DNA from 2 places in the Bacillus vallismortis genome. Region 1 is predicted to be linked to the other one. Evidence: a T-box and tRNA genes for the amino acid it is inferred to sense, from the RefSeq annotation. Region 1 holds a T-box; the other holds one or more tRNA genes.
What was found. The T-box of region 1 lies ahead of tyrS (tyrosine--tRNA ligase). A T-box ahead of a tRNA ligase gene usually reads a tRNA of that ligase, here a tRNA-Tyr.
Positions count from the first base shown of each region.

Region 2: it has a tRNA-Tyr gene. The T-box ahead of tyrS (tyrosine--tRNA ligase) is inferred to sense a tRNA for this amino acid. The anticodon was not compared.

Region 1 covers NZ_CP026362.1:530,478-546,227, reverse strand. Annotated here, with positions in the region: gene sr7p (small protein SR7P) at 126-254, opposite strand; gene tyrS (tyrosine--tRNA ligase) at 386-1,654, opposite strand; T-box leader at 1,704-1,941, opposite strand; gene acsA (acetate--CoA ligase) at 1,996-3,714, opposite strand; gene acuA (acetoin utilization protein acetyltransferase AcuA) at 3,874-4,506, shown strand; gene BV11031_RS02965 (acetoin utilization AcuB family protein) at 4,527-5,171, shown strand; gene BV11031_RS02960 (acetoin utilization protein AcuC) at 5,168-6,334, shown strand; gene motS (flagellar motor protein MotS) at 6,345-7,073, opposite strand; gene motP (flagellar motor protein MotP) at 7,063-7,881, opposite strand; gene ccpA (catabolite control protein A) at 7,945-8,949, opposite strand; gene BV11031_RS02940 (bifunctional 3-deoxy-7-phosphoheptulonate synthase/chorismate mutase) at 9,223-10,299, opposite strand; one part of gene BV11031_RS02935 (IS3 family transposase) at 10,576-11,020, shown strand; one part of gene BV11031_RS02935 (IS3 family transposase) at 11,020-11,924, shown strand; gene ytxJ (bacillithiol system redox-active protein YtxJ) at 11,976-12,302, opposite strand; gene BV11031_RS02925 (YtxH domain-containing protein) at 12,326-12,781, opposite strand; gene BV11031_RS02920 (DUF948 domain-containing protein) at 12,811-13,233, opposite strand; gene murC (UDP-N-acetylmuramate--L-alanine ligase) at 13,395-14,693, opposite strand; gene BV11031_RS02910 (DNA translocase FtsK) at 14,944-15,750, opposite strand, start outside.
Region 2 covers NZ_CP026362.1:3,319,584-3,335,333, forward strand. Annotated here, with positions in the region: gene glmS (glutamine--fructose-6-phosphate transaminase (isomerizing)) at 1-430, opposite strand, end outside; gene glmM (phosphoglucosamine mutase) at 862-2,208, opposite strand; gene cdaR (CdaA regulatory protein CdaR) at 2,227-3,672, opposite strand; gene cdaA (diadenylate cyclase CdaA) at 3,665-4,486, opposite strand; gene rsiW (anti-sigma-W factor RsiW) at 4,646-5,272, opposite strand; gene sigW (RNA polymerase sigma factor SigW) at 5,286-5,849, opposite strand; tRNA gene BV11031_RS17460 (tRNA-Gln) at 6,078-6,149, opposite strand; tRNA gene BV11031_RS17465 (tRNA-Tyr) at 6,154-6,238, opposite strand; tRNA gene BV11031_RS17470 (tRNA-Thr) at 6,261-6,333, opposite strand; tRNA gene BV11031_RS17475 (tRNA-Val) at 6,338-6,413, opposite strand; tRNA gene BV11031_RS17480 (tRNA-Glu) at 6,417-6,491, opposite strand; gene BV11031_RS17485 (2-thiouracil desulfurase family protein) at 6,673-7,128, shown strand; gene BV11031_RS17490 (GNAT family N-acetyltransferase) at 7,141-7,623, shown strand; gene murQ (N-acetylmuramic acid 6-phosphate etherase) at 7,732-8,649, shown strand; gene BV11031_RS17500 (MurR/RpiR family transcriptional regulator) at 8,663-9,514, shown strand; gene BV11031_RS17505 (PTS transporter subunit EIIC) at 9,540-10,907, shown strand; gene pbp4b (penicillin binding protein PBP4B) at 10,964-12,289, shown strand; gene BV11031_RS17515 (glycoside hydrolase family 3 protein) at 12,318-14,246, shown strand; gene BV11031_RS17520 (exo-beta-N-acetylmuramidase NamZ family protein) at 14,260-15,504, shown strand; gene btr (bacillibactin transport transcriptional regulator Btr) at 15,693-15,750, shown strand, end outside.

The sequences.
Region 1 (15,750 bases):
TGGGGGAGGTTTTGGGGGAGGTTTTGGGGGAGGTTTTAAAAAAAGACCCTCAAACCCCTGATACCACTAGGGTTTATAACGTTATTGAGTTCTACTCTCGTTAATCGTTTTAAAAACCCCTTCCGCTATGCGGTCGGGGTTTTTTTATCGTCTGTTTCCTCTATTGCCTCTGGTTCGCCAACACTATCTCGCGTCTGCTGCTCCCAATAATCCCGCTGAAGCCTCTCTTTTGCAATGGTACACATGAGATTCATGGTCAGCGCTCCTTTCTAAAAGGTGGTGATTGGTCGTGTTTGCCCTATCTAATATACTCTTTTCCTTTCATTCCTATGCGATAAACCAAAAAAAGATCCTTTGCCCAAATTGGCAAAGGATCTTTTTTTCTTTATTTATATGTCACAAGGAAATACTTTTTCTTTCCGCGGCGCAGAACCGTAAATTGATCTTCGATACGGTCAGCAGCCGATAAGAGATAATTGATTTCCGTCTGGCGTTCGCCGTTAATGTAAACAGCCCCGTTTTGAATGTCTTCACGGGCTTGGCGTTTAGAAGGAGACAATGTAGATTGCACCAATACATCTACAAGAGAAAGCTGTTGGCTGCTGTCAGCTTCCATGGAAGGGACATCCTTAAAGCCGACTTTTACATCTTGGGCAGAAAGCTCTTTAATATTTCCGCTGAACAATGCTTGGGAGATGTTGATGGCTTGCTCCAGCGCCTCACGTCCGTGAACGAGTGCTGTCACTTCTTCCGCGAGACGTTTTTGCGCTTCACGCTTTTCAGGCGCCGTTTCTGTTTTCTCAGCATATGCTTCAATTTCCTCTTTTGATAGGAACGTGAAGTATTTTAAGTATTTGACAACGTCACGGTCATCTGTGTTGATCCAGAATTGATAGAATTCATACGGCGATGTTTTTTCCTTATCAAGCCAAATCGCGCCGCCTTCCGTTTTCCCAAACTTCGTGCCGTCTGCTTTTGTGACAAGCGGAATGGTAAGGCCAAACGCTTTTGCCCCTTCTTCCTCTGATTTTCTGATCAGTTCAAGGCCCGCTGTGATATTGCCCCACTGATCGCTCCCGCCGATTTGCAGCTTACAGTTTTTCTCTCTGTACAGATTTAAGAAATCATACGATTGAAGAATCATGTAGCTGAATTCCGTGTATGAAATGCCGGATTCAATTCTCGAGCTGACCGTGTCTTTTGCCAGCATGTAATTGATGCCGAAGTTTTTGCCGACGTCACGCAGGAAGTCGATCACATTCATTTTGCCGATCCAGTCAAAGTTGTTCGCAATGACAGCAGGGTTTTCTGTTGCGTCAAAATCCAGAAATCTGGACAGCTGGTTTTTGATGCTTTGTGACCATTCGGATACGATGTCAGCAGTGTTTAATGTACGCTCCGCTTTTTTTCCGCTCGGATCGCCGATGAGACCCGTCGCCCCGCCCACAAGCGCAATCGGATGATGACCCGCAAGCTGGAAACGGCGCAGTGTTAGTATAGGCAGCAAGTGTCCGATGTGCAAGCTGTCTGCTGTCGGATCAAAGCCTGAGTACAGGCGGATTTTTTCTTCATTCAGCTGTTTATTTAACCCTTCTTCATCCGTCATTTGCTGAATCAATCCACGGAAGGATAAGTCTTCAAGTAAGTTTGTCATAGATTAAAGCTCCTTTTTTAATAAAATAAAAAACGCCCCTTCGTTTACACGAAGGGACGATTGATTATCGCGGTACCACCCTACTAATAAGAGAACGCCAAACATTCGTCTTATCACTTTGCCTGATAACGGATCAGATCCGTTCTTTCACTACTGAAAGCCTCGACGGCTTTGTTTGCAAAAGCGGTTCATGAGTGTATTCGATATATCCGTCTGTGCTGATTTTCACCGGCCATCAGCTCTCTGCAACGTGAGGATATTCTACTTGTCTCAATCTTTACCTTTTCATATGAAGCTATATCATTTTTAACATAAATAAAATCCCGTGTCAACGCCGCCTTTTAATCCTCCATCGTTGACAGATCTCCGGCCGGAAGGTTAAGCTCCCATGCCTTCAGCACCCGTCTCATGATCTTTCCGCTTCGGGTTTTCGGCAGCTTATCTTTAAATTCAATTTCACGCGGAGCCGCATGGGCAGCAAGACCCTGCTTTACAAATTGGCGGATCTCTTCTTTCAGTTTATCGGACGGCTCATAGCCTTCTCTGAGTGCGATAAAGGCTTTAATGATTTCTCCCCGCACCGGATCAGGCTTCCCGATTACGCCTGCTTCTGCAATGGCCTGATGTTCGACAAGCTTGCTTTCCACTTCAAATGGGCCGACACGTTCACCGGAGGTCATAATGACGTCATCAACTCTTCCTTGGAACCAGAAATACCCCTCATCATCCATGTAAGCAGAATCCCCAGATACATACCAGCCGCCAGGCATGAAATACGATTCATACTTTTCAGGGTTATTCCAAATGGTATGCATCATGGAAGGCCAGCCCTTTTTAATGGCGAGATTGCCCATTCGGTACGGTGGAAGCTCATTGCCCTGATTGTCAACGATCGCCGCCTCTACACCAGGAATCGGCTTACCCATTGAACCCGGTTTGATATCCATGCAAGGATAGTTGCAGATGAGCTGGCTGCCCGTTTCTGTCATCCACCACGTATCATGAATTCGTTTGTTAAAGACTTTATGCCCCCATCTGATCACTTCCGGATTTAACGGCTCACCGACACTGAGCACGTGCCGAAGTGAGGTTAAATCATATTTCGCAGCCATCTCATCTCCCGCTCCCATCAGCATTCGAAAAGCGGTCGGCGCGCTGTACCAAACGTTGACGCCAAGCTGCTCAATCGTTCCGTACCAGCTTTCCGGGCTGAAACGTCCGCCGACGATGACATTTGTCGCTCCGTTCAGCCATGGCGCGAAAATGCCGTATACTGTACCCGTCACCCAGCCCGGATCAGCTGTGCACCAGTAAATGTCTTCTTCCTTTAAATCAAGGACCCACTTCCCTGTCTGATATTGCTGAACCATCGCTTCATGGACATGCAGCACACCCTTTGGCGTTCCGGTAGAACCCGATGTATAGTGAAGCAGGTAGCCGTCTTTTTTGTCCATCCATTCGATATCAAGTCTTGGGCTCTCCTGTTTTGCTGCTTCATCGTAATTGATGACGTTTGCGCCGCTTTCAGCCTCTCCGCCGACTACGAATATATGCTGTAAGTGAGGCAGTTTGTCAGCCGGTATTCTTTCCAGCAGCTCAGGCGTCGTGACAACCACCTTCGCCTCGCTGTTTTCAAGCCGGTCCTTCACCGCCCCCTCCATAAATGCTTCAAAGAGCGGCCCTGCGATGGCGCCAATCTTGATAGCGCCAAGCATAATAAAATAAAGCTCGGGTGATCTCGGCATAAAAATAAAAACGCGGTCCCCTTTTTCCACATTTCCATACCGTTTCAGCACATTCCCGGCTCTGTTTGATTCTTCCTTCATTTCTTTAAATGTGTATTTTTCATCCCGATTTGCGTCTTTATAATAAAGCGCTACTTTGTTTTTTCGAAACGATTCGGCATGCCGGTCAATCGCTTCATACGCCGCATTCAGTTTCCCTGTCTCATGCCAGGAGAAATGTTTCTCTGCCTCGGCCCAATCAAAATGCCGGTACGTTTCTTCATAATTTTTTAAATGATGATCCCCCTCTGTTGCTGGTAACGCTTTCAAATTCATGCCCAAACATCCCCCTTTGCTGAAGTTGTCACATTTATTATAGTATATATTCATATTGTTCTCAATTTTTAAAATATAAACCATATTGAAAACGCTTTATAATTTGTTATTCTTAAAGAAGGCACATATTTTGATAAGAATTGATGGGACGGTGGATCAGTGGAACATCATAAAACATACCATTCAGCAAACATCAAAACAGCAACCGGCTCCTTACTGATAGAAGGGCCTGTCTCTCCAGAAGATCTGGCAGGTTACGAGTTTCATAACGATTTAACCGCATTTCGCCCGCCCCGCGAGCAGCATGAAGCGTTAGTTGACATTGCGGGCCTACCCGAAGGACGCATTATCATCGCCAGAGACGGCCAAACCATTATCGGTTATGTGACGTATTTATATCCCGACCCGCTCGAAAGATGGTCTGAAGGAAATATGGAGGATTTGCTAGAGCTTGGGGCCATCGAGGTGGCGCCGGCCTATCGGGGATGTTCTGTCGGAAAGACGCTTCTGACTGTCAGCATGATGGATGAACAAATGGAAAACTATATCGTGATGACGACGGAATATTACTGGCATTGGGATTTAAAAGGGATGAAAAAAGATGTGTGGGAATACAGAAAGCTCATGGAGAAGATGATGAATGCGGGAGGATTGGTCTGGTTTGCCACGGATGAGCCGGAGATCAGCTCCCACCCCGCAAACTGCCTGATGGCACGCATCGGAAAAAACGTCAGCCAAGAATCAATTGAACAATTCGATAGGCTCCGTTTTTATCATCGCTTTATGTATTAACTGACAAAGGGGAAAAAATAATGATTGTTGAGCAGATCATGAAAAGGGATGTCATTACGTTAACGAAGACCGATACACTTGAAACCGCAATATGCAAACTGAAGGAATTCCATATCAGGCACCTGCCTGTTATAGATGCCGACCGCCATGTGATCGGCATGATGACAGACAGAGACTTGAAACAGGCCAGCCCGAGTATATTTGAAGAAAGCAAACGAAGCCGATTTCTCACGCGAAGCGTAGATTCAATTATGAAAACAGATGTCGTTTGCGCCCACCCGTTAGATTTTGTCGAAGAAATATCTGCTGTGTTCTATGAACATGGCATCGGCTGTCTGCCAGTGGTGCAGCATCAAAAATTAGTAGGCATTTTGACAAAGACCGATTTGCTGCGGACGTTTGTCAAATTGACAGGCGCTGACCAGCCGGGATCGCAAATCGAAATAAAAGTAAACGACATCACCAAAAGCCTCACGGAGATCAGCAGCCTTTGCCAAGACCTGCAAGTGAAAATATTAAGTGTGCTTGTCTATCCGCATGATGATCCCGGTGTAAAAGTGCTTGTCTTCCGTGTAAAAATGATGAATCCGCTGCCGTTTTTGCAGGCATTACAAAGAAATCGGCATCACGTCATATGGCCGTCAGAGCAAAGGGATTTGCTATGAGAGACAGTGTATTTATCTATTCTCCATCGTATCAAACCTATATGTTTCATCAGGAACATCCTTTTAATCAGCAGCGGGTTCTGTTAACATACGATTTGCTTAAGACGATCAATGCCTTTGACGAAGGTGACATTATCAGTCCCAGACTCGCGTCAGAAGACGAGCTTGCCCTTGTCCACACAGACGATTACATTCAGGCGGTCAAGCTTGCGGGCGCCTGCAAGCTTCCCGCAGAAGAAGGAGAAAACTATGGGCTCGGCACAGAAGATACACCTGTCTTTGCCGGCATGCACGAAGCGGCATCACTCTTAGTCGGCGGCACCTTAACGGCCGCAGACTGGGTGATGTCAGGACAAGCCCTGCATGCCGCCAACCTTGGAGGAGGCCTTCATCACGGTTTTCGGGGTAGAGCTTCAGGATTTTGCATTTATAACGACAGTGCTGTGGCCATCCAATATATCCAGAAAAAATACAAAGCCAGGGTGCTTTATATTGATACCGATGCCCACCACGGGGACGGTGTGCAATTTACGTTTTACGATAACCCGGGCGTATGCACGCTGTCCATCCATGAAACAGGAAGGTATTTATTCCCCGGAACCGGCCAGATCCAGGAAAAAGGCAGCGGAAAAGGATATGGCTATTCCTTTAATATCCCGCTTGACGCTTTTACAGAGGATGATTCTTTTCTTGAAGCGTATCGGACAGCAGCTTCTGAAGTGGCCGCATATTTTCAGCCAGATGTGATTATCAGCCAAAACGGTGCCGATGCCCATTACTATGACCCGCTAACGCATTTATCCGCAACCATCAGCATCTATGAAGAAATTCCCCGGCTTGCTCACACGTTAGCGCATCAATATTGCGGAGGGAAATGGATTGCAGTCGGAGGCGGCGGATATGATATATGGCGAGTCGTCCCCCGTGCCTGGGCCAGAATATGGCTTGAAATGAAGGGAATTGAGCCAGGGCGAGAGATTCCGACTGAATGGATCGCGAAATGGCAAAAACAATGCCCTGTCACCCTTCCGTCCAGCTGGAGCGATCCGCCCGATTTATATCCTCCGATTCCCCGCAAGCCTGAAATCACAGAAAAAAATGCCCAAACCGTCAGCAAAACTTTATATGCAATACGATCTGAGCAACAGCAAAGAATGAAGTAAAAAACGACCTTCAAGAAGAGGTCGTTTTTGTTTTTTTGATGACAATTTCCACACGCCGGTTTTCCTTCATGTGTTCGTTTGTCTTGTTATCCTTTACAGGTTTTGTATCCGCATAACCAACAGCGATAAAGCGCGTTGAGGGAAGTGTCTCCTTTGATGTGAAGTATTGAATGACTCCGCTCGCGCGTGCTGCTGAGAGTTCCCAGTTCGACGGATAACGGTAGGTCGAAATATTTCGGCTGTCTGTATGCCCCTCCACCTGAATGTCATTTGGAATGGTTTTCAGAAAAGTGGCAATATGGTGAAGAAGTGCTTCAGCGTTTTTCAGCACCTTGGCCTCACCTGATTCAAACAGCACAGACTCCTGCAGAACGAGCACGACACCGCGTTCATCCCGTTTGGCTGTCATTTGGGCCTTCAGATGGTGGTCTTCTATATATGTATTTACTTTCTTAAGAAGCTGGTCCTGCTGATCTTTTTGCTTCTTTGCATCGGCCGGGTCTGTGTCCTTTTTTACTATGGACGCTTGGTCTGGCTGGATCCCGCCGCCTTCCTTTTGGATCGATTGGACGGCCGCTTTAAATTTTTGGAGATCGATTTGGGACATGGAAAAAAGTAAAATAAAGAACACAAGGATCAAAGTGATGAGGTCCGAAAAAGTGACAATCCAGCTGGATGAAGGTTGTCTTTTTTTTCCGCTGCCATTCCTTTTTTCAAAACGTTCCCTTCTAAGCTTCATGTACAGATCCCTTTTTTGCTTTTGCTTGATTTGGCTGCTTCCGCCATTCTTCCCGGGAGCTGAAAACGACAAGCTGGCTTTCAAGGTTGCGAGGGTTTTTTCCGGATTGGATTCCGATTATGCCTTCAACCATGACCTGCTTGATGAAGATTTCACTTTCTGTTTTTTCTTCGAGCTTGGCCGCAATCGGGTTGAACACCATGTTTGCCAGCAGTGAACCGTATAAGGTTGTCAGAAGCGCAACGGCCATATTCGGTCCAAGCATGTGCGGGTCATTTAAGTTTTTAAGCATCAGCACGAGCCCGACGAGTGTTCCGATCATTCCCCATGCCGGAGCGAATTCCCCCGCTTTTTCAAACACACGCCGTCCTTTGCGATGCCGTTCCTCCATTGCCGCGATCTCTGAATCCATGACGAGCCGAATCGTTTCTTCATCCCAGCCGTCAATTGCTAAAAGCAGCCCTTTTTTCAGGAATGGATCCTTAATTTCCCGGGCCTGATCATCCAATGATAAAAGCCCCTGTTTTCGGGCGTGATCTGAAAGAGAGACAAAGGTTTTTACGAGATCTTTCACATTGTCTTCCTGGCGGATAAATGCCTGCTTTAGCACAGAGGGCGCTTTTCTCAGCTCTCTCGGCGGAAAGCTGATAAAGACAGCGGCGCAGAGCCCTCCTGTAACGATGAAGAAAGAGGTCAGATCAAGAAATGAGCGGAAACCGCTTATTCCTGATCCCGAAATAATTCCGATTACAATTATAATCGTTCCTAACACAAAACCAACAGGTGTAAGATAATCAAAACGTTTCATCATTTCTCCCCATGAAAAAAGCAAGAATTCACCTTAGAGGTGAAGCTTGCTCTCTAGTTTTTCTTATGACTTGGTTGACTGTCTTAGCTCTATGCGGTGCGGCAGTTCGACAATATGCTCGTCAACCGGCTCTTTATTCATGAGCTTCGTCAGCAGTCTCATCGCAACAGCGCCAATATCGTATGTCGGCTGAACAACTGTTGAAAGCTGCGGGCGAACCATGAGGCTTAATCTCGTATTATCAAAGCCGATAATGTCGAGATCCTCAGGAATGGATAAGCCTTGATCCTGAGCCGCATGGATAATGCCGAGTGCCATTTCATCAGTTGCGGAAAGAATGGCTGTCGGTTTGTTGTCCAGACTCATCAAATGCTGCAGCGCTTCAAGCCCGGAATCGTATGTGTAATCCCCTTCAGCGACAAATTGTTCATGAAACGGAAGGTTCGATTCTTGAAGCGCACGTTTGTAGCCCTGGAGTTTTTTCGAGCGGTTGATTGGTTCTGTCATTGGTCCGGAAACGAATGCGATGTCTGTATGTCCTTTATCAACCAAAAGCTTCACTGCATCATAAATCGCCTGTTCGTAATCGATCGCGACTGACGGTGTTTCCTCCTGCTCTTCAACAGAAGCGGCAAGTACGATAGGCACTGGTGAACGCTTAAATTCCGCAACATGCTCGTCCGTAATGTTCCCGCCCATAAACACGATGCCGTCCACTTGTTTGCCGAGCATAGTGTTTAACAGGTGCAGCTCTTTCTCCATGTTTTGGTCGGAGTTGCTCAAAATAATGTTGTATTTATACATTGTCGCGATATCTTCAATTCCGCGCGCAAGCTCTGAATAGAAAATGCTTGAGATATCGGGAATGATGACACCCACAGTTGTTGTTTTTTTGCTTGCCAGCCCTCTTGCCACCGCGTTTGGACGGTAGCCGAGACGCTCAATGGCTTCCAAGACTTTTTTCCGCGTTGTCGGTTTTACATTCGGGTTGCCGTTCACGACACGGGAAACGGTTGCCATGCTTACATTCGCTTCTCTCGCTACATCGTAGATCGTAATATTGCTCATCCTAAAACCACTCCTTTTACTGGATACACTTATCCTTATCTATAGCATAAACACTTTATGTAGAGAAATGTCACAATGTCCAAATTTATGTCGTTTATGTTTTGTAAGCGTAAGTCAGTAGTTTACATTATTTTTCATTATTCATCAAATTTAAATACTTCTCATGAAATTATACACGTTTTTATAGTTGATGAAAACGTATACTTGGATTTTATAACTAAATAAACGAGAAAACATAAAAAAAGGCCGCGTCCGCGGCCTTTTTTATTGTAATTATGCGTTGACTTTCACCATTGGTTTCAGTTCATTCAGCCAGTTTTCGAATTCAGGAATCGCCATTTGCTGCGCAGAGTCAGAAAGTGCGACTGACGGATCAGGGTGAACCTCAGCCATTACGCCGTCTGCACCGATCGCTAAAGCGGCTTTAGCTGTCGGAAGCAAGAGGTCGCGGCGGCCAGTTGAATGCGTAACATCAACAAAAACAGGCAAATGCGTTTCTTGTTTCAAAATCGGTACAGCGGAAATATCCAGTGTGTTTCTCGTTGCTGTTTCGTATGTTCTGATCCCGCGCTCACAAAGGATGATTTGGTCGTTTCCTTGTGACATGATGTATTCAGCGGCATTGATGAATTCAGAAATCGTTGCAGCAAGCCCGCGCTTCAGAAGCACCGGTTTTTTCACTGCGCCGGCCGCTTTCAGCAATTCGAAGTTTTGCATGTTGCGCGCTCCGATTTGAATGACATCAATGTAGTCCAGTGCTTCTTCGATATGAGCCGGAGTTACGATTTCACTGATCACAGCCAGATCAAATTCGTCCGCTACACGTTTTAAAATTTGCAGGCCTTCAACACCAAGGCCTTGGAAATCGTAAGGGCTCGTACGAGGCTTAAAGGCTCCTCCGCGTAAAATCTTAATTCCTTGTTTTTTCGCAGCCGCAGCCACTTCAGCCACCTGCTCGTAGCTCTCTACCGCACATGGCCCGACAATGAATCTTTGCTGGCCGTCTCCGACTTTTTCACCTTTGATATCTACAATTGTATCTTCAGGTTTTTTCTTGCGGGAGACAAGGAGGGCTTTGCTGTGGTCTTCTTCCTGAAGCTCTAGACCGGCTTTGAATATCTCTTTAAAAATGTGCTGGATGGTGGAATTTTCAAACGGGCCGTCATTGTTTTCAATGATGTTGTTTAGCATTGTGCGTTCTCTGACAGGGTCAAATCGATTGACACCCTGTGCTTCCTTCGCTTTACCAATCTCTTTTACAACATTTCCGCGTTCGTTGATTAATTTTAAAATTTGCAGATTTAATTCGTCTGCTTTCTGCCTTAAAAGCTCTAACTCTGTGTTGCTCATTTTTTTCATCCTTTCCCTGCACATTCATTTTTTATTTTGTAGTTATCATGCATCTTACTATAAGTAATTCCAAATGGAAATACTGAAATACAAAAAATTTTATAAAAACTCCTCTTTATTACCCAAACGCTTTTAAGTGATAAAGTAATCTATGTTGCTATCCTACATGATGTAAGGGCAATGTTCAAGGGTTTTTTCAAAAAAAAAGCGCCAGATTAAATCTGAAGTGCACCCCAAATTTTAGACACAGTCTAAAATTTGGAGGTGCTTTTTCTTTTGGCTAAATTTAAAAACGAAGAAAAAATCAACGCGGTCTTACGCTATATAAACGGCAACGAGAGTTTGCTTGGGATCGCAAATCATATTGGAGTGCATAAAAGGGTACTCCAATATTGGGTGAGAAAATATCAATATCACGGTGAAAAAGCGTTCTTAAAGTCATATACAAATTATCCAGTCCAATATAAACTAGACGTACTTGACTATATGAATGAACATGGGACGTCTATCTTAGAAACAGCTGCGATATTTAATTTGCCTTCTGACTCAACGCTTTGGAACTGGCAGCACGTAGTACAAACACAAGGAGCAGACGCCCTCAAAACAAAGAAAAAGGGGCGTCCGTCCATGAAAAAGAAAACAAGAAAGCAAGCACCAGCTATAGGATCAATAGAAGCATTACAGGCGGAAAACGAACGGTTGCGTATGGAGAATGAGTATTTAAAAAAGTTGAATGCCTTAGTTCAAAACAAAGAACAATCACCAAACAAGACAAAGCGCAAGTAGTCTATGATTTAAGGCATAAGTATCCGGTGAAAGCACTTCTCAGGCTCGCAGGTATCCCACGCAGCACCTACTATTACTGCGTAAAGCATTTTGATCGCCCTGATCGAGATGCCGACATAAAAAAGATGGTTCAGCTTATTTTTAAAGAACATCAAGGCCGGTATGGATACCGCCGTATTCGTGATGAACTAAAGAATCGGGGACGAAAGGTCAATCACAAGAAGGTGCAGCGCATCATGAAAGCCCTCGGACTAAAATGTATGATTCGAAAGAAGAAATATCGTTCATATAAAGGAACAAACGGCAAAGTGGCGCCTAACATTCTAGCGCGCAACTTTAAAGCTGAAAAGCCAAATGAAAAATGGGTCACGGACATGACGGAGTTCAAATTATTTGGGCAGAAGCTGTACGTATCGCCCGTATTAGATCTGTTTAATGGTGAGATCATTACCTATACGATTGGTTTAAGGCCTGTTTATTCTCTTGTTTCGGTGATGCTTGATCAGGCATTCAAGCATTTGAAAGATGGGGACAAGCCCATTATGCATTCCGACCAAGGCTGGCATTACCAAATGAAGCATTATAGGCAAGCCTTAAAAGAACGCGGGATTACACAAAGCATGTCCCGAAAAGGCAACTGTTACGATAACGCAGTGATCGAGAATTTCTTCGGCATCCTAAAGTCTGAATTTCTGTACCTAAAAGAATTTGAAAGTATCGAACACTTAAAGCAAGAACTTGAACTATATATTGACTACTACAATCAAAAACGAATAAAGGCAAAACTAAAAGGCATGAGTCCGGTACAATACCGAACTCATGCCTCAAAAACTGCCTAATGAAAACCCGTGTCTAACTTTAGGGGATCACTTCAATCTGGACGCTTTTTTCTATGACAAATGCTGCTTGATAGCCGCTTCTGTAATTTGTGAATGTGAGGTATGCCATTTTACTTCACCGTTTTGGATGACGAAAACCTGAGGGCTTTCGTGCCTTATGCCGTATGTTTCTGCGATGAAATTTGACAGCGGGCGAGCTGCTTGTACTTGAAGATAGTAAGCCGGCACATCCTCATGCTGACTTGCAAAGGCATCAAACTCATGGAATGCTGCCTGGCTGATCGGGCATGTGGTACTGTGTTTAAAGAAAACGAAAGTGTCTTCCTGTTCTGCAATCTGTTTAAATTCTTCTTCAGATTGAATAAGCTGTTTTGCCATGACTCAAGATCTTCCTTCCCTGCTTAGCGGTTGATATGCTCAGCCTGTTTTTGTGCATCTTTCAGTTCGTCTTTTACATCTTCTTTCGTTTGACGGACTTGGTCTTTTGTTTCGCCGGCCGCCTGCATCGCTTCTTCTCTCATTTCTTGCATTTCAGTTGATGAATCGCTTGTTGCAGATTTGGAACGGTCTCTTAAATCTTTCACCTTGTTCATGATTTGCCCTGACTGATCCGCTACAAGCTGCGTGATGTTCGATGTTTTGTCTTTTGCGATGCTGACATATTGCGTGCCTTTTTCTTTCGCATCCGCCGTCATTTTGTCCGTTTTGTCACGCAAAGCAACAGCTTGGTTGCCTAGATCGTCACGAAGTTCTTTTCCTGATTTTGGCGCTAGAAAAAGAGCGGTAGTGGCACCGATGATTCCTCCGATTAAAGTTCCGATTAAAAAATCTTTACTATTAATTCCATCTTTGCTCATCATTATTCCTCCTCATAGTGTTTTTTCTCTTAGAGAGTTGATTTTTTTCTTAGCTTCCATTTCTCCCACATTTCCATCGCTGCTTGGCTCCATGTGACAACTTGATTGATCTTGTCTTGATTTTCTCTTACTGATGCCGATACAGACCCCGCCGCCTGTTTCATGGATGTATTGAACTGCTGTACAGAAGTTCCCACTCCTTGAACAGCATGGACGACCGTGTTCAGCTTTTCTGATTTTTCCTGAATATCTTCAGCCAGGCGGTTGGTCTTATGTAAAAGCTCGGCTGTTTCAGTTGTGATGCCCTTCATTTGTCCCTCCAGCCCTTCGAGAGTGGATGCGACATGTTTTAGGGTGAGCTGCAGTGACTTCAATGTCTTGGACAAGTAGATCACTAATACGAGAAATGCGATTGCGATGAGGGCAACGCTTAAATAAAGAATAATAATCATCTTAAACCTCCTTGCTGCAGGATATACTGCTGTTTACCCGTTTTCTAAAATCATAAACATGTATACTGGGCTGTATACATAGTATTCTCTATTATGTAAGAAAATCCTTTAACAAGCTTATCCATCAGATAAAGAAAAAGCAGTGAGAACACTGCTTTTTATTATGCCATGACGTTTTCATAGGCTCTCATATATTTTTGGATATCTCCAGCTCCCATAAAGATGAGAACGGCTTTTTCATGAGCTTTTAAAACAGATGTATCATCTTCTTCAATGAGTTTTGCATTATGAATTTTTCCCTGCAGGTCGCCGATTGTCAGCTTTCCTGCATTCTCCCGGGCTGAGCCGAAAATATCGCATAAATACACGCAATCAGCCCCGCTCAGGCTTTCTGCGAATTGATCAAGAAATTGCTGCGTCCGTGTAAATGTATGAGGCTGGAATACCGCGACGATTTCACGATCAGGATATTTCTGTCTTGCCGCCTCAATCGTCACTTTTATTTCTGTCGGGTGATGAGCGTAATCATCAATCAGCACTTGATCCCCGAGCTGCTTTTCATTGAATCTGCGTTTGACGCCGCCGAATGATTTGAGGGCGTGCTTAATGATGCTGGAATCAATTTCTTCATAATGGCATAACGCAATGACCGCCAATGAGTTTAATACATTGTGGTGGCCGTACGCAGGAATATAAAACGTATCATAGAATGTATTGCGGACAAATACATCGAAAGTTGTCCCTTCCGTGCTTTTTACGATGTTTCTGGCTTGAAAATCATTTTCTTCCCCAGTGCCGTAATACACAACCGGGACGTTTGCATGGATTTTCGGCAGATGCTCATCGTCTCCGCAGGCAATAATGCCTTTGTTGACTTGAAGAGCCATCTCTTGAAAAGCGTCAAACACATCGTCAATGCTTGAGAAATAATCCGGGTGGTCAAAATCAATGTTCGTCATGATCGCGTAGTCAGGCTGATAGCTTAAGAAATGGCGGCGGTATTCACACGCTTCAAACACAAAGTATTCACTGTTTTCATTTCCCTGGCCTGTTCCGTCCCCGATTAAGAAAGAGGTCGGTTTTGCGTTTCGGATCACGTGAGCCAGCAGACCCGTAGTCGACGTTTTTCCGTGTGCGCCTGTAACGGCAACACTGGTGAATTTTTTCATATAGTCGCCTAAAAACTTATGATAACGTATCACCGGAATTCCTTCAGACATGGCTTTTTCAATCTCTGGATGCGTGTCTGGGAATGCGTTTCCGGCGATGACTGTCATGTCCGGTTTGATATTATCCGCGCTAAAAGGAAGAACGGTAATATTTCTTTTTTCAAGCGCTGTTTGCGTAAAAATAAATTTTTCGATATCCGATCCTTGGACAGTATATCCATTATCATGAAGTATTTGGGCAAGCGGACTCATACCGGTCCCTTTTATTCCAACAAAATGATAAACAGTCATAATTGTACCTCCAACAAACGTCTATCTGTTCCCCAGTATATGACGCTCATTTCAATTTGCGACCGCGGCGGCTGAAAAGCCACCCTTTGCGGCGTATTTTTATATGTTTTGTTATGTTCAGTATCCGGTTATTTCTATCTGATTAAACCTAGATATCAAGATTTGTCTATGCCCATCTGCTGTAAAGCGGCATAGCTGTTAAATGCTCTAAACACTATCATACCATGTTTGGTGTGAAAATGAACCTATATTATTCGTTTATTAAATCACTTGCTGTGATCAGCACCTCACGAGGCTTGCTTCCTTTTGCCTCTGAGATCATGCCTTCCGCTTCCATCATATCAATCAGCCTTGCCGCGCGATTATATCCGATTCTGAATCTTCTTTGCAGGCTTGAAGTGCTCGCGCTGTTTTGCTCAACCACAAACTCACACGCTTCGTCAAACAGTTCATCCTCTTCTTTCAGGGCTGATCCTTGTCTTACCAGCTCTTCTTGTTCAAATAAATAGGTTGGCGGCATTTGACTTCTGACATGGGAAACGACGCGGTCGATTTCGCGGTCCGATACAAAGTTTCCTTGCAAGCGGACAGGTTTTCCCGACCCGTTTTCCAAAAAGAGCATATCGCCTTTTCCAAGAAGCTTTTCCGCTCCGGCTATGTCAATGATCGTACGGGAATCAACCTGGCTTGAGACAGAGAATGCAATTCTCGTCGGGATATTCGCCTTAATCAGACCGGTAATGACATCGACTGACGGCCGCTGAGTCGCGACGAGCAGATGGATTCCGCACGCTCTGGCTTTTTGGGCGATCCGCGCAATGCTCTCTTCGACATCATTTGGAGCCACCATCATCAAATCGGCAAGCTCATCAATAACGACCACTAAATACGGCAGCTTTTCGCCCGTGTGGTGTTCCGCCGTTAATTGATTAAAGCGGTCAATGTCGCGGACACCGGAATGAGCAAATAATTCATAGCGCCGCTCCATTTCCTCAACAACCCATTTTAATGCAGCCGTAGCCGCTTTAGCATCCGTAATGACCGGGCTGACAAGGTG
Region 2 (15,750 bases), 1.5 Mb from region 1:
CTTCTTCTGTTTCAAGTCCTCCGTTTACAAATTGCTCGATTACTTGAACAACTACCTCTGTATCGGTGTCACTTTTGAGCTCAACATCTTGCAAATACTCTTGTTTCAGCTGAACATAGTTCTCGATCACGCCGTTATGAACAAGTGTAAAGCGGCCCAGTGCGCTTTGATGCGGGTGAGCGTTCAGATAGCTTGGTTCGCCGTGCGTTGCCCAGCGAGTATGGCCAATTCCAGCTTTCGCTTCTGCATTGGCATCCACAACTTCACGAAGATCAGCAATGCGTCCTTTTTCTTTGAACACATGGACTCCCTGTTCGTTGGCAACAGCGATACCCGCAGAGTCATATCCGCGGTACTCAAGCTTTTCTAACCCTTTCAACAAAATTTCCTTCGCATCAAGCTGACCGATATAACCTACGATTCCACACATATTTTTCTTCCTCCTAAGATTGTAAAAGGAGACGAAGAAAGTCAAATTTCAAGGGGACTTTCAATCGTCCCCTCCTACATGTTTTTGGAAGATCATGTAATTTCTCTTTGTTCAAGGAGTCACCCCCTTGGTTTGAAGAAATCCTTACGGCTGTGATCTGCATAGTCAGCCGGGAGGCATCCGCCGAAAATTCGATAACCTCCATCCTCGTCAACTAAGCCTTTTTTCGGGCGCTTAGTCCGGGCGCTATCATTATAAGTGAAGCAATTATCCCGTCTTTTCTTCCTCAGAGAAAATAAAAACAAGACAAGCTTGATTTTACAGCATGTGCCATGAACGGTCAATTGTTTTTTAAACAACTTTCCCACATGTCTCACAATTATCATATGTAAACCTCGCTTGTCTTGTTCGCTCTCTGATGATAGACTTCGTTACTCCAATCCCATTTCTGACCGCACAACTTCAGCAATGCGATTCACATACTCATCGCACAGCTCCTTCGTCTTCGCTTCAGCCATAACGCGCACGAGCGGTTCAGTGCCTGAAGGGCGCACCAAAATCCGGCCGTCTCCATTCATTTCTTTTTCAACTTCAGAAATAACAGCTTTTACTTTATCGTTTTCTTCGACTTTATATTTATCAGTTACTCTTACATTGACTAACAGCTGCGGGAACTTCTGCATTTCAGCCGCAAGCTCTGACAGCGGCTTGCCTGTCGCCTTCAATGTGTTCATCAGCATAATAGCTGACAATAATCCGTCCCCTGTCGTGTTGTAATCAAGGAAAATCAGATGTCCTGACTGCTCTCCGCCGACATTATAGCCGTCATTTTTCATCGCTTCCACTACATAGCGGTCACCGACAGCTGTCTGTACGCTTTTGATGCCTTCTTGTTCAAGCGCCTTATAAAAACCAAGGTTGCTCATCACAGTTGAAACGACTGTATCATCCTTTAAACGGCCCTCTGATTTCAAGTATTTTGAGCATATGTACATGATTTGGTCGCCGTCAACGATATTTCCTTTTTCATCGACAGCGATCAGGCGGTCACCATCACCGTCAAATGCAAGACCAAGATCGGCGTTTTTCTCTTTGACAAACGCGCTGAGCGCTTCTGGATGTGTCGATCCGACGCCGTCATTAATATTTAATCCGTTCGGAGATGTTCCCATAGTTGAAACATCTGCATCTAAATCCGCAAACAGGTGTGTCGCCAAGGACGATGTTGCGCCATGGGCACAGTCAAGCGCCACATGAATGCCTGTGAAATCTTCATCAGCTGTCTGTTTTAAGAATTGCAGATATTTTTGGCCGCCTTCAAAATAGTCATTTACAAGCCCTAGATCAGCTCCAACCGGTCTTGGCAGCTTATCCTCCGGTTCGTCCATCAGGCCTTCAATTTCAGCCTCCTGTTCATCAGAAAGCTTAAATCCGTCTCCCCCAAAGAACTTGATGCCATTATCCTGTACTGGGTTATGAGAAGCAGAAATCATGACGCCTGCCTCTGCATCCATCGCTTTTGTTAAATAGGATACACCAGGTGTAGAAATGACACCCAGACGCATGACTTCTGCGCCAATAGATAAAAGTCCGGCGACAAGGGCCCCCTCCAGCATATGGCCGGAGATCCGTGTATCGCGGCCTATCAGTACTTTTGGACGTTGTTTATCTTTTGTCAGCACATACCCGCCGAAACGCCCGACTTTAAAGGCCAGCTCAGGTGTAAGCTCACTATTGGCGACACCTCTTACACCATCTGTTCCAAAATACTTGCCCATTTTATAATCGCTCCTTTTTTATTCTGATGAGGATTGTGAATCCGCAGCGGATTCGTCCTCATCCTGATCTTGGTTTTGGTCTTTATTTACGTCTTGTTTTTGATCATTGCTGTTTTTATTACTGTTCGTTGTATCTTCTTGCTGATTTTGATCATTCGTTTGTTTATCTGTGCCATCCTGGTTCCCTGATGTATTGCTGTTGTCATGAGTTGATGTATTGCTTTTTTTAGACGTCAGCTTGATTTTGGCGCTTTTTTGCCCCAAGGACCAGGTTACATTCTGAGGCCCGTTTACTTCAAGCTTCACGCTATGCTCCCCGTCATCTAAATCTGATACATTCACATACAATTCTATATCTGATTTTTTCAGCTTTTTTATATTGCCGGGAGAACCTTTAGCCGTCACGTCTATGGCTTGCGATTCAGGCTCAAGAAATTCAATGGTTTGCGAGCTGTTCAGCCCTACAGTCTTTATAGGGACATTTTCAAAATTCTGGTCCGCTTCACTATCAACCTCTATATGCAACGTCACCTTTGACGGCGAGATTTTTTTGACGCCGTCGGGAAGCGGAATATCTGCCTCGATATCTGAATCCTTGTTGATTTTGCTTAAATCTAAGCTGACGCCGTCAATAAATTCAAGAGAATCCAACACATCCTGCGAGCCGTAAACCGTTACCTCACTGGGGCTGGATTCAATATTCGCTATGCTGACACCGTCAGGAAGGCTTCCTGTCCGTTCAATTTTAAAGGGCACTTTTTTACTTGGGCTTGTCACCGGAACGGTAATCTTGATGACCGAGGGCTCCACGTCCACAGGAAGCGCGTTTCCATCTTTATCATAGACAGTCACTTTCGCTTCCTTTTCGATCGTTTCATCTGCTTTTTCCAGATTCACCGAAGCTTTCACAAGAGAAATATGATCAATCACATCTTTAGATCCGGTGATCTGCACATTTTTCGGGCTGACAATCGGCTGCTCCGGAGAATAGCCTTTTTTCATCTTGCTTTTATTATAATACTCCACTTCTACAGGAAAGCTTTTGGTCGTTCGTTCTTGAATTGTAACTGTCGTAACCGATGGATTAATCGAGATTGTGAGTCCATCCGACACGTTTTTGGCCTTAAGCTCGACCTTATGTGTGCCGGTTTTCAAGTCCTCCATGTCGGCATATATTTCAAAGTTCTTTGTCTGTCTGGCCTTTTTCACGGCGCTTGTCGAACCTTTTATTGTGACATTCACTGTTTGCGGAACACCTGTCACGACGTAGTTTTCATCATCGTAATACGCTTTAACCGGAATGTCGGTCAGTGTTGCCTCATCAATCGTTGATGTCGGAAAAAAAGATTCACCTGGTTTTTTCGGAGTCGGTGCTTGATTGCTGTTAACCGCCACATAAAGCAAGAGCGCGAAAAGCAGAGCAATGATTTTTACAGCCCAGCGGTTGTTTAAGAATTTATCCATTTTTCTTGCCCCTCCAATACCAGCGGTTAGAAGAAGTGTCTCTGGTGTTTTTCTTAAACTCGGCTTCAAGCATTTCTTTCAGCGCTTCTTCAGTCAGTTCTCTGTGAAGGTCGCCGTTCTTTGCCACACTGACGCCGCCGGTCTCTTCCGACACAATAATCGTCAAACTGTCTGTCACTTCACTGATGCCGACAGCCGCTCTATGCCGCGTGCCCAGTTCTTTTGAAATAAACGGGCTTTCAGAAAGCGGCAGATAACAGGCGGCAGCGGCAATTTCATTATTCTTCATAATCACCGCACCGTCATGCAGCGGAGTGTTCGGAATAAAAATATTGATCAGCAGCTCGGAGCTGACTTTGGCATTCAATGGGATGCCAGTCTCTATATAATCGCCCATTCCAGTGTCCCGCTCAATGGTCAGCAGGGCTCCTATACGGCGTTTCGCCATATAATTGATCGCCTTTGTGATGGCCTCAATCGTTTTCTGTTGCGCTTCCTCCACAGGCGTGCCGCTCCTTGAGAAAAAGCGGCCGCGGCCAAGCTGCTCAAGCGCTCTTCTCAGCTCAGGCTGAAAAATAATAATGATTGCTAAAAATCCCCATGTTATCGCTTGGTCCATCAGCCATTGAAGCGTACCGAGGCCCAAATATTGGCTTGCCATACGAACAAGCACGATCACGACAATTCCTTTTAACAGCTGAACCGCTTTCGTGCCGCGTATGACCATAATAAGCTTATATATCACATACCAAACAAGGAGAATATCAACGGCATTGCCGAGGTACTGCAAAAAAGGGATATCCTCAAAAGCCATTTCCTCGTCCTCCAAGATTTCAGTCATTTCGTATTTTGTGTTTAACGTGTTACGCATATGTACTTAACATAGCGAGCCCATTATACCACATTTCGATTTGGCAAGTGAAATGCGCCAGCTCTTTCAGCCCGTAAAAAAAGAGCAAAGCGGCGACACGCTTTACTCTTTGTCATTCGGTTTTAATGCATTGAGTACACTTTTCCCCGTGGACTTCAATTTGTACCATGTCCAGTCGAATAATTGATTGATTTCATCAATCTGACCGGTGACTTGTCCAGCAGAGGCCATATACTTTTCGCCATTTACAACGGTTACATCCCCGTCTATTTTGCCTTTAATAATGAGCTTGCCGTTTTTGACAGTCACATCACCTTTGACCGTCTCACCTTCAGGTACGATTACAGTATGATTCTGCACCACAAGATTCGGCTGCTTGGACACGCTGAAGTTATGGTCATTATGCCAGCTGTTTAAAAACCCCCCGCCCATCAAAATGATGAATACCGCAGCAGCTGCGATAACAGGATGGGTTCTGAACCATCTTTTCACAGAAGCTCTTTTCTTCTCCTTAGGCAATTTCGCCATGACATTAGCGGTAAAATCCGCAGGGGCTTCGACATGCGATGTGCTCCGCACGAGCGCTATAGATTTTTCCATCTCATAAAAATGCTTTCTGCATTTCTCGCATGTCTCAAGATGTTCATTTAATACGCGTTCATCTTTCGGAAGGATATCTCCATCAAGATGCATATGCATAAGCTGCACAATTTGTTCAGGACAGCTCATTTCATCACCCCACTTAAAGATCCCTTAATTGTTTTCGAAGAGCCTCTCTCCCTCTGTGAATCCGCGTTTTCACAGTCCCCACAGGAATGTTCAGAATCTCGCCGATTTCAATTAATGAGAGTTCGTCAATATACTTTAATACGATTACTGTTCTGTATTTGTCAGGAAGCTTTAAAATTTTCTGTTGAATCGTGTTTGATAGCTCCAGCGACACTATTGCATCTTCTGGCAAAACTCCGTCTGCGGCGATTTGTGAATACATGGTCAAGCCTTCCGTACCAGCCACCTCTGCATCGAGGTAATAATCCGGCTTCTTTTTGCGAATGCGGTCAATCGTCAAATTGGTCGCAATTCGATAAAGCCAAGTTGAAAATTTCCGGTTCGTATCAAAACTGTCGATATTAACGTACGCCCTGATGAAAGCCTCCTGTGCAATATCCTCCGCCTCATGCACATTGCCGAGCATACGGTAGCAAAGCTGATAAATTTTATCCTTGTAAATATCAACGATGTCCGCAAATGCATTTTGGTCGCCTTTTTTGACTTGCTTAATTCTCTTTTTAATCATCATTTCCATATTTATCTAACCTCTGCCTTCACCGGTCTGTATGTATACGAGCTTCGTTTGAAAAGGTTTCAATTTTTTATAAAATAAGTTTAACAAATTTTTGGCAGGGTGTAGATGGTAATTCGCCAATAAACTACCTTAACATATGATTAAAATTATTATACAGACTGAACAGTTAGAAGTTGGAATAATCATCACAAAAGAAAAAAGACACCTTTTGGTCAAAGGTGTCTGTGACTGGGCTAGCTGGATTCGAACCAACGCATGACGGAGTCAAAGTCCGTTGCCTTACCGCTTGGCTATAGCCCAATAATGGTGGAGGGGGGCAGATTCGAACTGCCGAACCCTGAGGGAGCGGATTTACAGTCCGCCGCGTTTAGCCACTTCGCTACCCCTCCACATAAAATTTTGAAAAAACAGTGCCGGCAAGAGGACTTGAACCCCCAACCTACTGATTACAAGTCAGTTGCTCTACCAATTGAGCTACACCGGCAAGATGGTGGAGGATGACGGGCTCGAACCGCCGACCCTCTGCTTGTAAGGCAGATGCTCTCCCAGCTGAGCTAATCCTCCAAATGGTGACCCGTACGGGATTCGAACCCGTGTTACCGCCGTGAAAGGGCGGTGTCTTAACCGCTTGACCAACGGGCCGTTTGTGTTCTCGTCGAGCTGACAAAAGTTATTATATACAGGTTGACCTCCATTTGTAAAGAGAAAAATTGAATTTTTTATTTTCAAACTTTTTAACCCCTTTTTTAAGTGAAAAAGCCTACCAACATTAGTCATTTATTTTATGATAGAAATAAGCGAATCCGAGGGAGGAGTAACCAAAATGATTCTAGTCAGTTCTTGTCTTGGCGGCATTGAATGCAGATACAACGGCTCTCACGCCGCATCAGAGAAAATCAGAAAACTAGTCGATGAAAAGAAAGCAGTCATGGCTTGCCCTGAGCTTCTCGGCGGCTTCTGCACGCCCCGTGAGCCTGCAGAAATCATCGGAGGCACTGGCGAGGATGTACTCAATGGAACCGCGAAAATCATGACGGCTTCAGGAGAAGATGTAACAGAATTATATATGAAAGGCGCCGCTAAAACATTAGCTTACGCAAGAGAAATCAATGCTTCTGCCGTCATATTAAAAGAAAACAGTCCGTCATGCGGAAGCAATTTTATTTATAATGGCACATTCTCTGGCAGAAAAATCGCCGGCAGGGGAGTGACCGCCGCACTATTAATACAAGCAGGCTACCGCGTCATTTCAGAAAATCAGCTAGACGACATATTGTAAGGAGGCCGCTACATGACTCTAGACATATCTTTATCATTCTATAAACCTGAACATTTGCAGGAACTTCAATCATTCACGTTAAACAACGATGACAAACGCTTTACCTCTCTTCCCAAAGAGGTGCTGACTCAGACCTTAGGCGTAAAAGACCGATATCCGGTTGTCATTCTAAAAAACGATCTGCCGGTCGGCTTTTTCATTCTATATACGTCAAAAGAAACGCTTGCTCCCTATACTAACAATCCATTTGCTTTACTGCTCAGTTCCCTGTCAGTAAACGCTGCACATCATGGAAAAGGCTATGCAAAAAAAGCAATGCTTCAGCTACCCTCGTTTGTGAGCGGTTATTTTCCATGGTGTGATGAAATCATTTTGGCCGTCAATTACCTAAACACACGCGCAAAACAACTTTACATGAAAAGCGGATTCCTGGATAAAGGAAGGAGGAGAATCGGGCCGCTAGGAGAACAGCTGATTCTTCATTATTTCTTATAGTCTCAGATGAAATAAAATTTCAAAAATAAAAAACAGAGTTGAAATACAATGACAGAAATGAATATACTGAATATTGAAATACATTATATTGAAACAGGGGGCATCCTCATGTCAGAACCATTAAACCTTCACCGTCTCACAACGGAATCACGCAATAGCCAAACAGCTGACATCCATAAAGCAAACACACTCGGCATCCTCAAAATGATCAACAACGAAGATTTGAAAGTCGCAGCCGCCGTTCAGCAGGTTCTCCCCAAAATCAAAACAGCTGTAGACTGCGCCTGCGACTCGTTTCAAAATGGGGCCCGGCTCATATACACAGGCGCCGGCACAAGCGGCAGACTCGGTGTCATGGATGCTGTTGAATGTCCTCCCACCTTTAGCGTAAGCCCAGATCAGGTCATTGGAATCATGGCTGGAGGCTCCGAAGCATTTTTGCAGGCAGCAGAGGGCATTGAAGACAGTGAAGAAGCAGGAGCCGAAGATTTAAAAAACATACAGCTTACATCAAACGATACCGTCATTGCCATCGCAGCAAGCGGCCGCACACCTTATGCCGCAGGCGCCCTCACATACGCCCGTAAAGTCGGAGCACATACCATCGCCCTTACCAGTAATGAAAATTCCGCCATCAGCAAGGAAGCTGATCACAGCATTGAGGTTGTCGTCGGACCTGAGGCTATAACCGGATCAACACGTATGAAAGCCGCATCTGCTCATAAAATGATTCTAAACATGATATCCACCGCTGTCATGGTCAAAATCGGCAAGGTTTACGAAAACTTGATGGTAGACGTCAACGTCAGCAACAAAAAACTAAAAGAACGCGCCATCAGCATCATCCAAAGCCTTACAAATGCTTCATACGACACAGCCAGACAAACTCTGGAACAAGCCGATCATCACGTCAAAACGGCAATCGTCATGCTCAAAACAAGCACAGATCAGGAGCAAGCTAAAATATTACTAGATGAAGCAAACGGTTTTATAGACAAAGCTATCGAAAATCACCATTCAGGATAAGGAGAGAACGAGCATGGCAACAGGCGGTATAGCGATCATCCAATCAATGAAGCACAAGCTCCCTCCATCGGAGCGTAAACTTGCGGATTACATCCTAACTCATCCCCACAAAGCAATCGAAAGCACTGTCAGCGAAATCAGCGTCTTAGCCAATTCAAGTGACGCTGCCGTCATCAGGCTCTGCAAATCACTCGGACTAAAGGGCTTTCAAGATTTAAAAATGAGAGTGGCAGGCGATCTGGCAAAGCCTGCTACTCAAGGCTACCGGGACATTTCGCCCCACGAACCGCTGTCCTCCATTTCTGAAAAAGCGGCCGGCAATGCCATCCAGGCCATTCAGGATACTTCAGACCTGATGGACTACAAAAAGCTGGAACAAGCGGTGTCTCTGCTTCTCAAAGCTCATACCGTGCATTTTATCGGCCTCGGGGCTTCCGGCATTGTCGCTAAGGACGCCCAGCAAAAGTGGCTTCGGATTCATAAACAAGCAACCGCGTTCACAGACACTCACCTTGTGGCATCATTAATCGCAAATGCAGATAAGGATGATATCGCATTCGCCATTTCGTTTTCAGGAGAGACCCAGGAAATCATTGAATTGCTCACGATGGCTAAGAAAAAAGGCATCAAAACGATCAGCCTCACACAATTCAGTCAGACATCCGTCTCCGCGCTGGCTGATGTCCCATTGCACACAGCATATTCCAACGAAGCCCTGATTCGAAGTGCAGCCACTTCCTCCCGCCTCGCCCAGCTTTTTATGATTGATGTTTTGTTTTTAGGCATGGCGGCTGAGCGGTACGAAGAAACAACCGGCTATATCGATAAAACAAGAGCAGCCATACAATCTTTGAGAAAAAAATAAGGCAGCTAGAAGAGGAGGGGTTTTGATGAGCAAAGAAAAGAACTACCATCATCTCGCAAAGAAAATCCTTGAGCTATGCGGAGGAACGGGCAATATTTCCTCGTATACGCATTGCATGACGCGTCTGCGTATTACGCCTTACGACAAAAGCAAAGCAGATGCCCATGCTTTAAGAGAGCTTGACGGCGTATTGGGTGTCGTTGAAGCTGAAACCTTACAAATCATTCTCGGAACCGGAGTCGTCAATCATGTCTCAGCCGCTTTCTCGAAGCTCGTGTCAGCTGGAGAAGGTGTGGACGTCAAAGATGCAGCAGCCAAAAAGAAAGCCGACATAAACCGAAAAAACGCCACTCCTTTTAAACGTTTCTTACGTAAAATGGCCAGCATCTTCATCCCTCTTATTCCCGCACTCGTCGCTTCCGGTTTAATTACCGGGATTACCAAGGCAATCATTCAAGCCGGCTGGCTCTCTGCAGAATCACAAGTCGCTGTTATCCTGACAGTCATCGGCTCAGGGTTGTTCACTTATCTCGGCATTCTTGTCGGCATTAACGCATCGAAAGAATTTGGCGGGACACCCGCTCTTGGAGCTCTGGCAGGGATCTTGATTATGAATCCGGAGATCGCAAAGATCAGTTTATTCGGAGAACAGCTTCTTCCGGGCAGGGGAGGTCTGATCGGAGTTCTTTTCGCAGCCATATTCATTGCTTACACTGAACAAAGTATCCGCCGTTTTATTCCTCAATCACTTGATATCATTGTCACCCCAACCGTTTCACTGTTAATCACCGGAATCGTAACATATGTCGTATTTATGCCTTTAGGCGGCTTCATTTCTGATGCTATTACAGACGGTCTTCTGTCCATCTTGGATATCGGCGGCATCGCTGCAGGCTTTATTCTGGGCGCTACCTTTCTTCCCCTCGTCGTGACCGGACTGCATCAAGGCTTGACGCCTGTGCACATGGAACTGATCCATTCAATCGGAAATGATCCTCTGCTCCCTATTTTGGCTATGGGAGGCGCGGGACAGGTAGGCGCGGCCTTTGCCATCTTTGTCAAAACGAAAAAAACAACATTGAGAAAAGCGATCGCCGGAGGACTGCCTTCGGGGCTGCTCGGCATTGGTGAACCGCTGATCTTCGGGGTCACGCTGCCACTTGGACGCCCGTTTCTAACAGCCTGCTTAGGAGCCGGAATCGGCGGCGCCTTTCAAGCTTATTTTCAGATAGCTACCATTGCGATTGGTGTCTCCGGACTGCCGCTTTCCTTTCTCGTCCTATCTTCGCAAATCATTCTGTATATCATCGGACTCTTTATTTCCTACACGGCCGGCTTTTTATTAACGTTTGCGTTTGGCTATAAAGATGAAATGGCTTCTCAGTTCGATTAAATAGTTTCTGTTTTAGGGATAGTAAACAGGATAAACGCAAGGAAAGGAGCAAACCTATGAAAACAAAGACACTTTCCTTATTCAGTGCCATATTCATTCTATCTATACTGGCGCCCAACGAAACCATCGCGCAAACAGCAGATAACCAGATTGAGCCGAAAACCATCAATGCAGAAATTGCACAATTCTCGTCGAAGAAACTAAGGAAGGTTGATCGGATGATAGAACGCGATGTTGAAGCAGGATTTCCTGGCGCTGTTCTTGTCATCGTGAAGGACGGCCGCGTCATTAAAAAAGAAGCGTACGGCTACAGTAAAAAGTACGAAGAATCAGAGCTGTTGCGCCGTCCGGTTAAAATGAGAACCCGCACGATGTTTGACTTAGCCTCAAATACGAAAATGTACGCAACTAATTTCGCATTGCAGCGTTTAGTCAGCCAAGGAAAGCTCGACGTCTATGAAATGGTTTCTGCATATTTGCCTGATTTCAAAGATCAGCCAGGAGACCTTATGAAAGGAAAAGACAAGATTCGTGTCATTGATGTTCTCCAGCACCAATCAGGGCTCCCCGCAAGCTTTTACTTTTACACGCCGGAAAAAGCCGGTATGTACTTTTCTCAGGAGCGGGACAAAACAATTAAATATCTGTCGAAAATTCCGCTCGATTATCAAACAGGGACAAAACACGTATACAGTGACATCGGATACATGATCCTCGGCTGTATTGTCGAAAAGCTCACCGAAAAACCGCTTGATGTCTACGCTGAGCAAGAACTTTACAGACCGTTGGGACTCAAACATACCTTATACAATCCGTTGCAAAAAGGCTTCAAACCGAAGCAGTTCGCAGCGACTGAACGTATGGGCAACACGCGGGACGGCGTTATTCATTTCCCTAACATCCGCACAAACACGCTGCAAGGAGAAGTGCACGACGAAAAAGCGTTTTACTCAATGGGAGGCGTGTCCGGCCATGCTGGATTGTTCTCAAATGCTGATGATATGGCTATTCTGCTGCAGGTCATGTTAAACAAAGGATCATACCGAAACGTTTCTTTATTTGATCAGTACACAGCCGACCTGTTTACAGCCCCTTCAGCAACAGATCCAACATACGCTCTTGGCTGGCGGCGAAACGGAAATAAAAGCATGGAATGGATGTTTGGCCCTTACGCCAGCGAACATGCTTATGGACATACCGGATGGACAGGGACAGTTACAATCATTGATCCTACTTACAATTTAGGCATCGCATTGTTAACAAACAAAAAGCATTCACCAGTTGCTGATCCAGAGGAAAATCCAAATGGGTTTGAGGGCGATCAATTTCCAACAGGCAGTTATGGAAGCGTCATTACCGCGATCTATAAAGCGATGGAATGAATGATTCGACGATAGGAGGAAGCTTTCTATGAAAACCGTATTTCCGCTTATCCTTTCAACCGTTCTCTTTCTATCATGTTTTCTCGGCGTCAGCCAGACAATAGCTGCTTCAGCCAGCAGCTCAGCTGACGCCAAGCAGCTTGTCAATCGCATGACGTTAGATGAAAAACTCGGCCAGATGTTGATGCCGGATTTTAGAAATTGGCAAAAAGAAGGCGTTTCTTCTCCTCAAGCCTTTACAGAAATGAATGAAGAAGTCGCTAGTCTTATCAACAAATATCATTTCGGCGGCGTGATCCTTTTTGCAGAAAACGTAAAAACAACAAAGCAAACCGTTCAATTGACAGACGCTTACCAAAGGGCCAGCCCCAACATCCCGCTCATTCTGAGTATTGATCAGGAAGGCGGCATTGTTACGAGATTAGGGGAGGGGACTAATTTCCCGGGGAATATGGCACTGGGTGCTGCCAGAAGCAGAATCAATGCCTACCAGACTGGCACCATCATTGGGAAAGAGCTTTCTGCCTTAGGCATTAATACAAATTTCAGCCCTGTCATGGACATTAATAATAATCCTGATAATCCGGTGATTGGCGTACGGTCATTCAGCTCGAATCGGAACCTGACAGCACGACTCGGTTTATATACGATGAAAGGGCTGCAGCGGCAAGATATCGCCTCTGCCCTCAAACATTTCCCGGGACATGGAGACACGGACGTTGACAGCCATTACGGACTGCCTCTTGTTTCCCATAGTCAAGAACGCCTTCGTGAGATCGAGCTCTATCCCTTTCAAAGAGCTATTGATGCCGGTGCTGATATGGTGATGACAGCTCACGTTCAATTTCCTGCCTTTGATGACACCACGTACAAAAGCAAACTCGATGGATCGGACATTCTGGTTCCGGCGACACTCTCGAAAAAGGTGATGACCGGTCTTCTTCGTCAGGAAATGGGCTTTGACGGCGTCATCGTTACCGATGCCCTCAATATGAAAGCAATCGCAGATCATTTCGGCCAGGAAGAGGCTGTGGTCATGGCTGTAAAAGCGGGCGTCGATATTGCCTTAATGCCCGCCTCAGTTACTTCTCTGAAAGAAGAACAGAAATTCGCACGTGTTATTCAAGCGTTAAAAGAAACAGTGAAAAACGGAGACATTCCTGAACTTCAAATCAACAAATCAGTTGAAAGAATCATTTCCCTGAAAATAAAACGCGGTATGTATCCAGCTCGAAACGATGACAGCATAAAAGAAAAAATAGACAAAGCCCAGAAAATCGTAGGAAGTAAACATCACCTGAAAGCGGAGAAAAAAATAGCTGAAAAAGCAGTGACCGTATTAAAAAATGAACAGCACACCTTGCCGTTCAAGCCTAAAAAAGACAGCCGGATCTTAATTGTCGCGCCTTACGAAGAACAAACGGCTTCGATTGAACAAACCATTCACGATCTCGTCAAGCGAAAGAAAATCAAACCCGTGTCCCTCAGCAAAATGAATTTTGCCAACCAAGTATTTAATGCCGAGCATGAAAAACAAGTAAAAGAGGCTGATTATATCATAACCGGATCTTATGTCGTGAAAAATGACCCTGTCGTCAACGACGGTGTCATCGACGACACCATATCGGATTCAAGCAAATGGTCCACCGTATTTCCGAGAGCTGTCATGAAGACTGCACTGCAGCACAACAAACCATTTGTCTTAATGAGCCTGCGCAACCCATATGATGCAGCCAATTTTGAAGAATCTAAGGCGCTCATAGCTGTCTATGGATTTAAAGGGTACGCGAATGGCCGTTATCTACAACCCAATATTCCCGCCGGAGTTATGGCGATATTCGGCCAGGCAAAACCTAAAGGCACACTTCCAGTCGACATTCCGTCAGTCACGAAACCGGGAGACATCCTGTATCCATATGGCTACGGTTTAAATATCAAAACGGGAAAACCGCTCTAATAAGGAGGGACACATGAGAAAAACAATATTCGCATTTCTCACAGGGTTCATTATGTTTGGAACGATAACGGCTGCCTCAGCATCACCCGATTCCAAGAATCAAACAGTTAAAAAACCTAAAGTCCAGACCGGTATAGATACGCTTTTGCCAGCTTATAAAAAACAGCTCAAAGGAAAAAGAGTCGGATTCATCACCAATCCAACAGGCGTAAATGCATCTTTGAAAAGCAGTGTCGATATTCTTTATGAAAACCCAGATATCAAACTGACAGCGTTATTCGGCCCTGAGCACGGCGTCCGCGGCGACGCTCAGGCAGGAGACGAAATTGGCTCTTACATTGATGAAAAAACCGGGATTCCCGTATATAGCCTTTACGGGAAAACGAAAAAACCGACACCAGAGATGCTGAGAAATGTCGATGTTCTTATGTTTGACATTCAGGATGTCGGGACCCGTTACTACACGTACATTTATACAATGGCCTACGCCATGGAAGCCGCTAAAGAAAATGACATTCCTTTTATGGTGCTGGACCGCCCCAATCCTCAAGGCGGAAAACATATTGAAGGGCCAGTCTTAGAACCTGAATACGCTTCATTTGTCGGACTGTATCCCATTCCGCTAAAGCACGGAATGACCATAGGTGAATTGGCTGTACTGTTCAACAAAGAATTTGACATTGGTGCCGATCTCACAGTAGTGAAAATGAAACATTGGAAACGAAAAATGGATTTTAACGATACCCGACTGCCTTTCGTCCTCCCTTCACCGAACATGCCGACTGTGGAAAGTACATTTGTTTATCCCGCAACCGGTCTGATTGAAGGAACAAATATATCCGAAGGGCGGGGTACCACAAAGCCATTCGAATTCATTGGGGCTCCCTTTATCAAAAGTACCGAGCTTGAAGAAATATTGAACAGTAACAATCTGCCTGGCGTGACATTCAGAGCAGCTTCATTCACACCGACGTTTTCTAAATATCAGGGAACGCTTTGCCATGGTGTGCAGCTCTATGTGACAGACAGAGAAACGTTTGAAGCGACCAGAACAGGTCTATCACTCATTAAAACCCTACATGATCTCTATCCTGAGGATTTTGAGTTCCTTTCAACAGGGTCATTTGATAAACTGGCAGGCAACGGCTGGATCAAAACAGAAATTGAAAATGGCACTTCTATAGAAGACATCATAGATCGCTATGAAAAACCACTCAAACAATTCAGCAAAACAAGAAAAAAATATCTCATCTATTAAGACGTAAGCATCGTATGTTACACGTGTAACATATTCTTACCGAACAAAAGACCCTTACGTTCAAACGAGAGTAAGGGTTTTTTCATGACAAAAACCCACCCGCTTCATATAGGAAAACTTTCATTTATTTGGTACAATTCAATTGAAAATGATTATCAATTGAATGTTTCTGAAAAGGTGGTCTACTCTTGCAAAATACAGTCATTTATCATCCGATACAAATTGAATATCTTAAAAAAACAAGCG